One region of the Nocardia sp. NPDC057353 genome, then DNA from elsewhere that is predicted to be linked to it. Evidence: riboswitches for the same ligand, from Rfam matches in the RefSeq annotation. Region 1 holds a riboswitch; the other holds the start of a gene.
What was found. A riboswitch is a leader RNA that binds a small molecule or an ion and turns the genes downstream of it on or off. The one in region 1 is predicted to bind thiamine pyrophosphate.

Region 1 (4,943 bases):
AGACCATGGTGCTGCCGCAGGGCCCGTCCATGGTGCGGGTCTCGCCCGCGCCGTCGCAGGCCTGGCTGGAGCTGTACCGCTACCGCGGCGGCATTCCTGACCCGCTCGCGGCCCCGCCGCCGCGGCCCGCCGCCGACGTGCTGAACGCCGTCCGGGACGGCACGCTCGGCTTCGCCGTGCTCGGCGTCCCGCAGCCCATCGCGGTGGCGCGCGGCGCGGTCACCACCGCGCCGGACGGGCGGCGCTGGGTGGGGCTCTCCTGCGTCGCGGTCGCCACCGAGCACCGGCGGCACGGGCTCGGCGCGCTGATCTGCGCCGAGCTGCTGCGCTGGGGTGCGGAGCAAGGGGCGGGGTACGGCTACGTCCAGGTGGCCGCGGACAACCGGGACGGGCTCGGGCTCTTCCGGGAGATGGGGTTCGTGGAGCACCACCGCTACCGGTACGCCGCCCCGCGGCACAGCTGAAAGGGAATTCGTGCGGCTCGCGACCTGGAACGTCAACTCCATCCGCTCCCGGATCGACCGGGTGATCGGCTTCCTGGACCGGCACGACGTCGACGTCCTCGCCATCCAGGAGACCAAGTGTCGGGACGACCAGTTCCCGTTCGAGCGGTTCGACGCGGCCGGGTACGAGGTCGCGCACCTCGGTGTGAACCAGTGGAACGGCGTCGCGATCGTCTCCAGGGTCGGGCTCACCGACGTGGAGGAGGCCTTTCCCGGGCAGCCCGGGTTCGACAGGGACGCCGGGGAGTCGCTGCTCGGGGCGCCGGTGGTGGAGTCGCGGGCGCTCGGGGCCACCTGCGGCGGGGTCCGGGTGTGGAGCCTGTACGTGCCGAACGGCCGCGCGCTGGACGACCCGCACTACCGCTACAAGCTGGACTGGCTCGACGCGCTGCGGCGCACCGGCGAGCAGTGGCTGGCCGCCGACCCGGCGGCGAAGATCGCGCTGGTCGGGGACTGGAACATCGCGCCGACCGACGACGACGTCTGGTCGCCGGAGTACTTCGCGAACAAGACCCACACCTCGCAGCCCGAGCGCGACGCCTTCGCGGCCGTTGTCGACGCCGGGTACGCGGATGTCATGCGGCCCTTCGCCCCCGGGCCCGGCGTCTACACCTACTGGGACTACACGCAGCTGCGCTTCGCCAGGAAGGAGGGCATGCGGATCGATTTCGTGCTGGCCTCCCCCGCGCTCGCGGCCGGGGTGACCGACGCGGTGGTCGATCGGCAGGAGCGCAAGGGCAAGGGCGCGAGCGATCATGCTCCCGTGCTCGTCGACTTCACCGACTGAGACGGATCAATGCTGGTAGGAGCGTTTTCCGTTAAAACCGTCCATATGGTCTTGTTCCGCCACGTGACGGGTCGGCGCTGCTAGGGTTACCGCCCATGGGTAGCGAGTCGGCCGTCCGGCCACGGCAGCGGGCACAGCATCTCGGCCCGCAGCGCAGGCGGCCACAGGTCCTCGACACCGCCCTCTCGATCGCGGTCGCCGAGGGGCTCTCCGCCGTCACCATGGCCTCGATCGCGGACCGCATGCGAGTCACCCGCCCGGTCGTCTACGCCTGCTTCGCGGACCGGGTGCAGCTCATCGACGCGCTGCGCAGGCGCGAGGAGAACTACCTCATCCACGACCTGCTGGCCACGCTCCCCGCCCGCGACCTCGGCACCGACGAGACCGCCCTGGTCACCAGCTTCCGCACGCTGCTGCAGCTCACCTCCGCGCGCCCCGAGTCGTGGCGCTTCCTCGCCGAGACCCCGAACCCGGTGATCTCCGAGGAGTTCGGCCGGGGCAGGCGGATCGCGGTGAACCGCTGCACGGCGCTGCTCCGCGGCAGCATGCTCAGCTGGGGCACGGTCGGCGCCGACCGCAAACTGCCGGTGCTGGTCGACCAGTGGTTGGCCGCGGGCGAGGGGGCGGTGCAGACGCTGATGGCCGGTACGACCGACTGGACGCCGGAGGATCTCGGGGATTTCGTCGGGGGGCAGGTCTTCCGGATGCTGCGCGACGCGTAGCGGTAAGGTCGGCCGCGCACAATTTCATCGTCGATGACGGGGGCTCGCACCAGCGGGCTGAGAGGACGGCTAGGGCCGTCGACCGTATGAACCTGACCGGGTAATGCCGGCGTAGGGAGTGACATCGTGACAGCTGTCGACAGCGTGACCACCGGCCCCATCGAGGGCAGTGTGAAGCATTATCTCGAAGTGGACGAGCTGCGGGTTCCGGTGCGCCGGATCCCGCTGAGCAACGGCGAGCACTTCGACGTGTACGACACCTCGGGGCCGTACACCGACGAGACCGCGGCCATCGACCTGGAGGCCGGGCTGCCCGCGCTCCGGGACACCTGGGAGAAGCCCGCGATCGCGGGGCCGCGCACCCAGCTCGCCTGGGCGCGGGCGGGGATCGTGACCCCGGAGATGCGGTTCGTCGCCGCGCGCGAAGGGGTCGAGCCGGAGCTGGTGCGCGCCGAGGTCGCCGCCGGGCGCGCGGTGATCCCGGCCAACCACAACCATCCGGAGCTGGAGCCGACCGTCATCGGCAAGCGCTTCCTGGTGAAGATCAACGCCAATATCGGCAACTCGGCGGTTTCGTCCTCCATCGCCGAGGAGGTGGAGAAGATGGTCTGGGCGACCCGCTGGGGCGCCGACACCATCATGGACCTCTCCACCGGCAGGAACATCCACGAGACCCGCGAGTGGATCCTGCGCAACGCGCCGGTCCCGGTCGGCACCGTGCCGATCTACCAGGCGCTGGAGCGGGTGAACGGTGATCCCACCCGGCTGACCTGGGAGTTGTACCGGGACACCGTGATCGAGCAGGCCGAGCAGGGCGTCGACTACATGACCGTGCACGCGGGCGTGCTGCTGCGCTACATCCCGCTCACCGCGAAGCGGGTCACCGGGATCGTCTCCCGCGGCGGCTCGATCATGGCGGCGTGGTGCCTCGCGCACCACCGGGAGTCGTTTCTGTACACGCACTTCGAGGAGCTCTGCGAGATCCTGGCGCGCTACGACATCACCTTCTCACTCGGCGACGGGCTGCGCCCCGGTTCCATCGCCGACGCCAACGACGCCGCGCAGTTCGCCGAGCTGCGCACGCTCGGCGAGCTCACGGCGATCGCGAAATCGCACGGCGTGCAGGTGATGATCGAGGGCCCAGGGCATGTACCCATGCACAAGATCGTGGAGAACGTGCGGCTCGAGGAAGAGCTCTGCGCGGAGGCGCCCTTCTACACCCTCGGCCCCCTCGCCACCGATATCGCGCCCGCCTACGACCACATCACCTCGGCCATCGGCGCCGCCGTCATCGCCCAGGCCGGGACCGCCATGCTCTGCTACGTCACCCCCAAGGAGCATCTCGGCCTGCCGAACCGGGACGACGTCAAAGTGGGAGTGATCACCTACAAGATCGCCGCGCACAGCGCCGACCTGGCCAAAGCGCACCCGCACGCGCAACAGCGCGATGACGCGCTCTCCCGGGCGCGCTTCGAGTTCCGCTGGCGCGACCAGTTCGCGCTCTCGCTCGACCCCGACACCGCGCGGGAGTACCACGACGAGACCATGCCCGCGGAGCCCGCCAAGACCGCGCACTTCTGCTCCATGTGCGGGCCGAAGTTCTGCTCCATGCGGATCTCGGCGGATGTGCGGGAGTACGCGGAGAAGAACGGTCTCAGCGATGTGGAGGCGATCGAGGCCGGGATGACGGAGAAGTCGGCGGAGTTCGCCGGCAAGGGGGCGCGGGTCTACCTGCCCGTCGTGCCCTGAAGACGCTCGGTCGGCACTGCCGGGAAGGTCATCGAGGTCGCCACGACCGGACCTCGATGACCGCGACCGCGGAGCGGCCTTCACTCTGCTCCGGCACGGCCTCGATGCCGAGGGCTGCGTACCCGCCGGTTCCGACCGGGGGCAGAATCGGCGGTGACGACCAGCGAGAGGACGACGCCGTGACCGACGCCTTCTACCTACCCGACCCGGACGACGGGCAGCGCTTCCACTCGACCGAGTTGACCCGGGGCCCGTGGTCCCCGGACGCGCAGCACGCGGGGCCGCCGTCGGCGCTGCTCGGGCACGTGCTGGAGCGGTGCGAGCCCAAGCCGGGGTTCCAGATCGGGCGGGTGGCGGTGGAGATCCTCGGCCCGGTGCCGCTGGCGCCGCTGACCGCGAAGGCGCGGCTGGTGCGGCCAGGGCGCAGCGTGGAGTTGCTGGAGGCGACGCTGGAGTCCGAGCGCGGGCCGGTGCTGCGGGCGAATGCCTGGCGGTTCAAGCTGGCCGAGCCGGAGCTGGAGCTGCCCGCCGAGTTCCTGCCCAGCGGCACCAGGCCGGGGCCGGAGCAGGCGCCGGAGCCGGAGCCGTTCCCGTCGACGCAGGCGGTCGGCTTCCACACCGGGATCGAATACCGCTTCGCACAGGGCTCGTTCGCGGAGCCGGGCCCCGCGGTGTGCTGGATCCGGCTGAAGTACCCCATCGTCGCGGGCACCACCCCGAGTCCGCTGGAGCGCACCCTGGCCGCCGCCGACTCCGGCAACGGGGTGAGCGCGGTCCTGGACTGGAACGCCTACCTGTTCATCAACACCGACCTCACCGTCACCCTGCACCGCCACCCGGCGGGCGAGTGGGTCTGCCTGGACGCCGTCACCCTCCCGCAGCGGCACGGCATCGGCCTCGCCGAATCCGCGCTCTTCGACGAGAAGGGCCCGCTGGGCCGCAGCACCCAGACCCTGTACCTCGGCCGCCGCTGACATCTCCGGCCGGGCGGAGGCTCACCGCTTCCCGCGGTACTCCCAGCGTCCGCGGAATTCGCCGGGCGCGGGCGGGGGGCCGGGCAGCTCCGGCCCGACGGACTCCATCCCGGCGACGAGCAGAGCCAGGGTGCGCCTGCGTAATTCGACGGTCCGCACCGGGTCGGGCAGGGTGACGGCCGAGCACGCCTCCAGCACCAGCCCCAGG
Region 2 (4,943 bases), on a different contig from region 1:
GGCCCGCCCCCCGGCGTAGGAGTGCAGCGTACGACATCGGCGCACCAGGAAATCGCCGGGCTCACCGGGTTTCGATGCTGTCACGAGTCCGAACGTGATCTGTCGCGGGCGTGGCCCCGGGCCGACACTCGACAGCGGGGGCACCGCAACGAGGAGGTCGCGGAGGTGGACGCCGAGGACGATCGGGTGCTGCGGCAGCGGCGCGGCGGGTCGGGGGAGCGGTGGCGCGACATCTACGCGACCCCGGCCGACCGCCCGCCGGTCGAATTCCCCGTGACCTGCGCGCCGCGGATCCCGGACGCGGCCGTATGCGCGCAACTGCGGGAGGTGCGGCTGATCCTGCGCGCGGCCGCGGTCGCGGCGCTGACCGAGGCCGAGTGGGTGCGCCGCGTGCGCGCCACCGGAACCGTCCTGAACCGGGTCCGCGACCCCAGGGGGCGGGTGACCCGGTACTCCGCGCGCACGCACGACCCGCGCTGGGGCTCGCCGGGGACCACGTTCCTCGACCTCGATCTCGGCACCGACCTCGCTCGACCCCTTCATCGCCCGCGGCCTGCGGATCTACGGCCGGGCCGAGCCGCCGGTCGAGCGCACCGGCATGGTGGGGCCGGGCCACTACCTGCGCATCACCCCCGTCGAGTCCTGGAGCTGGAATCTCGACGGCGAGCCGGTCGGCGACCGGTGGTACGACACCAGGCACGCCAGGCACCAGTAGTCTCACCGCGTGGAAGTCGAGATCTACACCGACGGCGCCTGCGCCCCCAACCCCGGCCCCGGCGGCTGGGGCGCGGTGCTCCGCTACGGCACGCACGAGCGCGAGCTCTACGGCAGCGATCCCGGCCCCACCACCAACAACCGGATGGAGCTCATGGCCCCGATCCGGGCGCTGGAGGCGCTGACCAGGCGCTCGACCGTCCGCGTCTACACCGACAGCACCTACGTGCGCAACGGCATCCTCTCCTGGATCCCGAAGTGGAAGGCCAATGGCTGGTTGACCCAGAAGCGGGAGCCGGTCAAGAACGCCGACCTGTGGCAGCGGCTCTCCGCGGCCTGCGCGGGCCACGACGTGGCCTGGGAATGGGTCAGGGGCCACGCCGGGCACCCGGAGAACGAGCGCGCCGACCGGCTCGCCGTGCGCGGCGCCCGCGAGGCCGGTGGCGCGGCCGAGCAGCCGGGCAGCGCCACCCCGCGCGCAGCCCGCGCTCGATCGGCGCGCTAGGCACGCTCGCCGATGCCCACTGCTCCGGGAGGGGACGGCGGCGGCCGACTCGAGGAAGAATGGGGGCGTGAGTGACATGATCAGCCCCCAGCTCGATCCCTAGCGCCATGCCGGACGAGGAAGCGCCGGGCACCGGCGGCAAACGCAGCATGCGCGACCAGCTGCGCCGCAGGTTCGACGGCATGAAGCCCGCCCGCGACGACGACGGCGCCTCGAACGTCGTCCGGTTGCCGCGCCATCCGCGGCGGGTGCCGGACGAGCCCGGCGGCCAGCACCCGAGGCCGTGGCGTCCGGAGAACAGCCGCCCCGGCGACCCGCCCCCGACCCGTCCGGTCACCCGCTCGGAGCTGCAGGCCGAGACCGGCGCGTGGACGCCGCCGCCCGCCGCGCCCGAGGGCGAGCACGAGGCGAAGGTCGTGGAGTTCGGCGCGCGCCCGCGCAGGCGCCCCAACGCCCCGCGCATCGCGCGCCCGCGCCGGATCGAGAAGCGGGACGGGGAGCCGCCCAGCGCGGAGTGAGCCAGGGAACCGCTGGTGGCGGCGGTGCGCGAAACCGCGCTCCCACCGGGGGATCCTGCGCTGCTAAGGTCGGAAACCGTACGACACGGGGTGCTCCGCACGAGCGGGGCTGAGATGAGACCCGAGAACCTGTTCAGGTAATGCTGACGAAGGGATGTCCTGGTTTGCGCACGCAACCCTCCGATACCGCACGCTTCACCGACCACCTCTGGGATCGGACGAAGGAACTCCGCGCCGGCATCGATGACCTCGAGTTCCTGCGCAGGCTGGGCGACGGCACGCTGCCGCTCGAGGTCTTCCGCACCTACGTGGAGCAGGATTCGCTCTACCTCTCCGGCTACTCGAAGGCGCTGGCCCTGCTGGCGGCGAAGTCTCCCGATCCGGAGACCGCGCGGTTCTGGGCCCAGTCCGCAGGCAAGGCGGTCGCGGTCGAGACCGCGCTGCACCAGGACCTGCTCACCGGCGGGCTGATCCCGGAGCGGGCGGACGAGCCGGAGCACTCGACGGCCTGCCTCGGCTACGTCTCCTACCTGATCGCCACCGCCGCCACCGAGTCCTACGCCGTCGGTGCCGCGGCGGCGCTGCCGTGCTTCTGGATCTACGCCGAGGTCGGCCGCGACCTGGCGACGACGGCGGCCGAGGTGCTCGCCGCCGACCCCGAACACCCCTACGCGCAGTGGGTCTCCACCTACGGCGCACCGGAGTTCCAGGAATCCGCAGGCGCGGCCCGCGCGCTGGTGGACGCGGCGGCCGCGACCGCGGGGGCCGCGGAGCTGGCGGCGATGGAGACGGCGTTCGTCATCGCCACCCGCTACGAACTGATGTTCTGGGACACCGCCCTGCACCCGCAGCCGTGGCCCGCCGGATGAGCGGCCGCCTGCGCCGCGCCCTGGCCTGCGCCGTCGCCGCGGTGGCGGTGCTGTCCGCGCTCACCGCCTGCTCGGGCGGTGACCAGGGCCAGACCATCCGGTTCGCGCTCGACTGGACGCCGAACACCAACCACACCGGGCTCTACGTCGCGCTGCAGCGCGGCTGGTTCGCCGACGCGGGCCTCGATGTCGAGGTGCTGCCCTACAACAACACCAGCGTCGGCACGGTCATCGACGCCGGGAACGCCGAGTTCGGGATCAGCACCCAGCGGCAGTCGACCTTCGCGCGGGCGTCCGGCGCGCACACCGTCTCCGTCCTCGCGCCGCTGCGGCACTGGGCGACGGCGATCGGGGTGCGGGCCGACCGCGCCGACATCACCAGCCCGCGCGACCTGGACGGCAAGACCTACGCCGGGTTCGGCGAGCCCGGCGAGGCGGAGGTCCTGCAGCAGGTGATCCGCAACGACGGCGGCACCGGCGAGTTCACCTCGGTCACGCTCGGCACCTCGGCCTACGAGGCGGTCTACTCCGGGCAGGCCGACTTCACCGTCTCCTACCTGGCCTGGGAGGGGATCGAGGCCGAACACCGCGGCACCCCGATGAAGTACCTCCGGTACACCGACTACGGCTTCCCGGACAGCTACGCCATCGTGATCGACGGCAACCAGGACTGGCTGACGGCGAACCCGGAGCGCGCCGCGAAGTTCGTCCAGGCGCTGCAGCGCGGCTACCAGTCCGCCGCGGACGACCCGGAGGCCGCCGCCCGCGACCTCATCGCCGCCAACCCCGGCGCGTTCAACGACGAGAGCCTGGTCTTCGAGAGCCAGCGGATGCTCGCGAGCCAGTTCATGAAGGCCGCCGACGGCCGGGTCGGCGCGCAGGAACTCGACCAGTGGGCCGCCAACTCCGGCTTCCTGTATCGGAAGGGGCTGCTGGCAGGCCCCGACGGCGGGACGCTGACGGAGGAGCCCGACTGGTCGCGGTACTTCACCAATGATTACCTCGCCCCCGCTTGAGGTCGCGGTCGGTCGGAGCTCGCCGAACGGGGTGCGCGGCAGGGGATTCCGGCGGCTGCTGCCCGCGGCCGTCACGGTCGCGGCGCTGATCGGCCTCTGGCAGGGCTACGTCGCGGTCAGCGGTATTCGCCCGCAGCTGCTCCCGTCCCCGCTGCGGGTCGGGGAGCAGGGCTGGGCGCATCGCGGCGAGATCGCCGGGCACGCGGCCGCCACGCTGCAGGTGACCCTGGTCGGCTTCGCGGTCTCGCTGAGCCTGGCCTGGGCGCTGGCCGTCGTCGTCGATTTCTCGCCGTGGCTGCGCCGGGCCTTCGTCCCGCTCTTCGTCGCCTCGCAGACCCTGCCGATCATCGCGATCGCGCCGCTCATGGTGATCTGGTTCGGGTTCGGGCTGCTGCCCAAGGTGCTGGTGGTCGCGCTGGTCACCTTCTTCCCGATGGCGATCGGGCTGATCGAGGGTTTCGCGGCGGCCGACCGGGAGGCGGGCGCCCTGCTGCGCAGCATGGGCGCCTCCCGCCGCCAGGTCTTCCGCTACGTCCGGCTGCCGTCGGCGCTGCCCCGGTTCTTCACGGCGCTGCGGATCGGGATCACCTACGCGGTCGTCGGCGCGGTCTTCGCCGAGTACGTCGGCGCGACCGAGGGGCTCGGCATCTACATGAGCCTGCAGAAGAACTCGTTCCGCACCGACCTGGTCCTGGCCGCGGTCCTGGTCACCGCGGTGCTCAGTATCGCGCTCTACCTGCTGACCTTCGCGGTCGAGCGGGTCGTCGCCCCGTGGGCCCGCGCGGCGGAGGGGACTGAGCATGGCTGACTCCGATGGCCTGATCGTCGTCGACGCGCTCACCAAGTCCTTCGACAGCCGGGACGTTCTGGCCGGGGTCTCGTTCACCGCGCGGCACGGCGAGTTCGTCTCCGTCATCGGCCCGAGCGGCTGCGGCAAGAGCACCGTCTTCCGGATGCTCGCCGGTCTGGACACCCCGGACTCCGGCGGTATCCACTTCGGCAGGCGCGACGCGGAGCCCACCGGCTCGCACTGCGCCTACATGCCGCAGAAGGACCTGCTGTTCCCGTGGCGCACCGTGCTCGACAACACGATCCTCGGGCTGCTGGTCCGCGGCGTGCCCCGGGCGGAGGCCAGGCGCCGGGCCCGCGAACTCTTCCCCGTCTTCGGGCTCGCCGGTTTCGAGGACGCCCGCCCCGCCCAGCTCTCCGGCGGGATGCGGCAGCGCGCGGCCATGCTGCGGACGGTGGTCCAGGAGCGCGACCTGCTGCTCCTGGACGAACCCTTCGGCGCCCTCGACTCGCTGACCCGCACCGACATGCA

Region 2: another riboswitch for thiamine pyrophosphate. It lies ahead of ACFUUZ_RS19995 (TenA family protein); the one in region 1 lies ahead of thiC (phosphomethylpyrimidine synthase ThiC).

Annotation. Positions count from the first base shown of each region.
Region 1 is NZ_JBHVAK010000017.1:36,555-41,497, reverse strand. Features, by position in the region: gene ACFUUZ_RS11385 (GNAT family N-acetyltransferase) at 1-464, shown strand, start outside; gene ACFUUZ_RS11380 (exodeoxyribonuclease III) at 475-1,290, shown strand; gene ACFUUZ_RS11375 (TetR/AcrR family transcriptional regulator) at 1,386-2,012, shown strand; TPP riboswitch at 2,039-2,148, shown strand; gene thiC (phosphomethylpyrimidine synthase ThiC) at 2,136-3,761, shown strand; gene ACFUUZ_RS11365 (thioesterase family protein) at 3,941-4,735, shown strand; gene ACFUUZ_RS11360 (TetR/AcrR family transcriptional regulator) at 4,757-4,943, opposite strand, start outside.
Region 2 is NZ_JBHVAK010000037.1:57,779-62,721, reverse strand. Features, by position in the region: gene rnhA (ribonuclease HI) at 725-1,219, shown strand; gene ACFUUZ_RS20000 (hypothetical protein) at 1,327-1,737, shown strand; TPP riboswitch at 1,814-1,909, shown strand; gene ACFUUZ_RS19995 (TenA family protein) at 1,902-2,606, shown strand; gene ACFUUZ_RS19990 (ABC transporter substrate-binding protein) at 2,603-3,622, shown strand; gene ACFUUZ_RS19985 (ABC transporter permease) at 3,654-4,430, shown strand; gene ACFUUZ_RS19980 (ABC transporter ATP-binding protein) at 4,423-4,943, shown strand, end outside.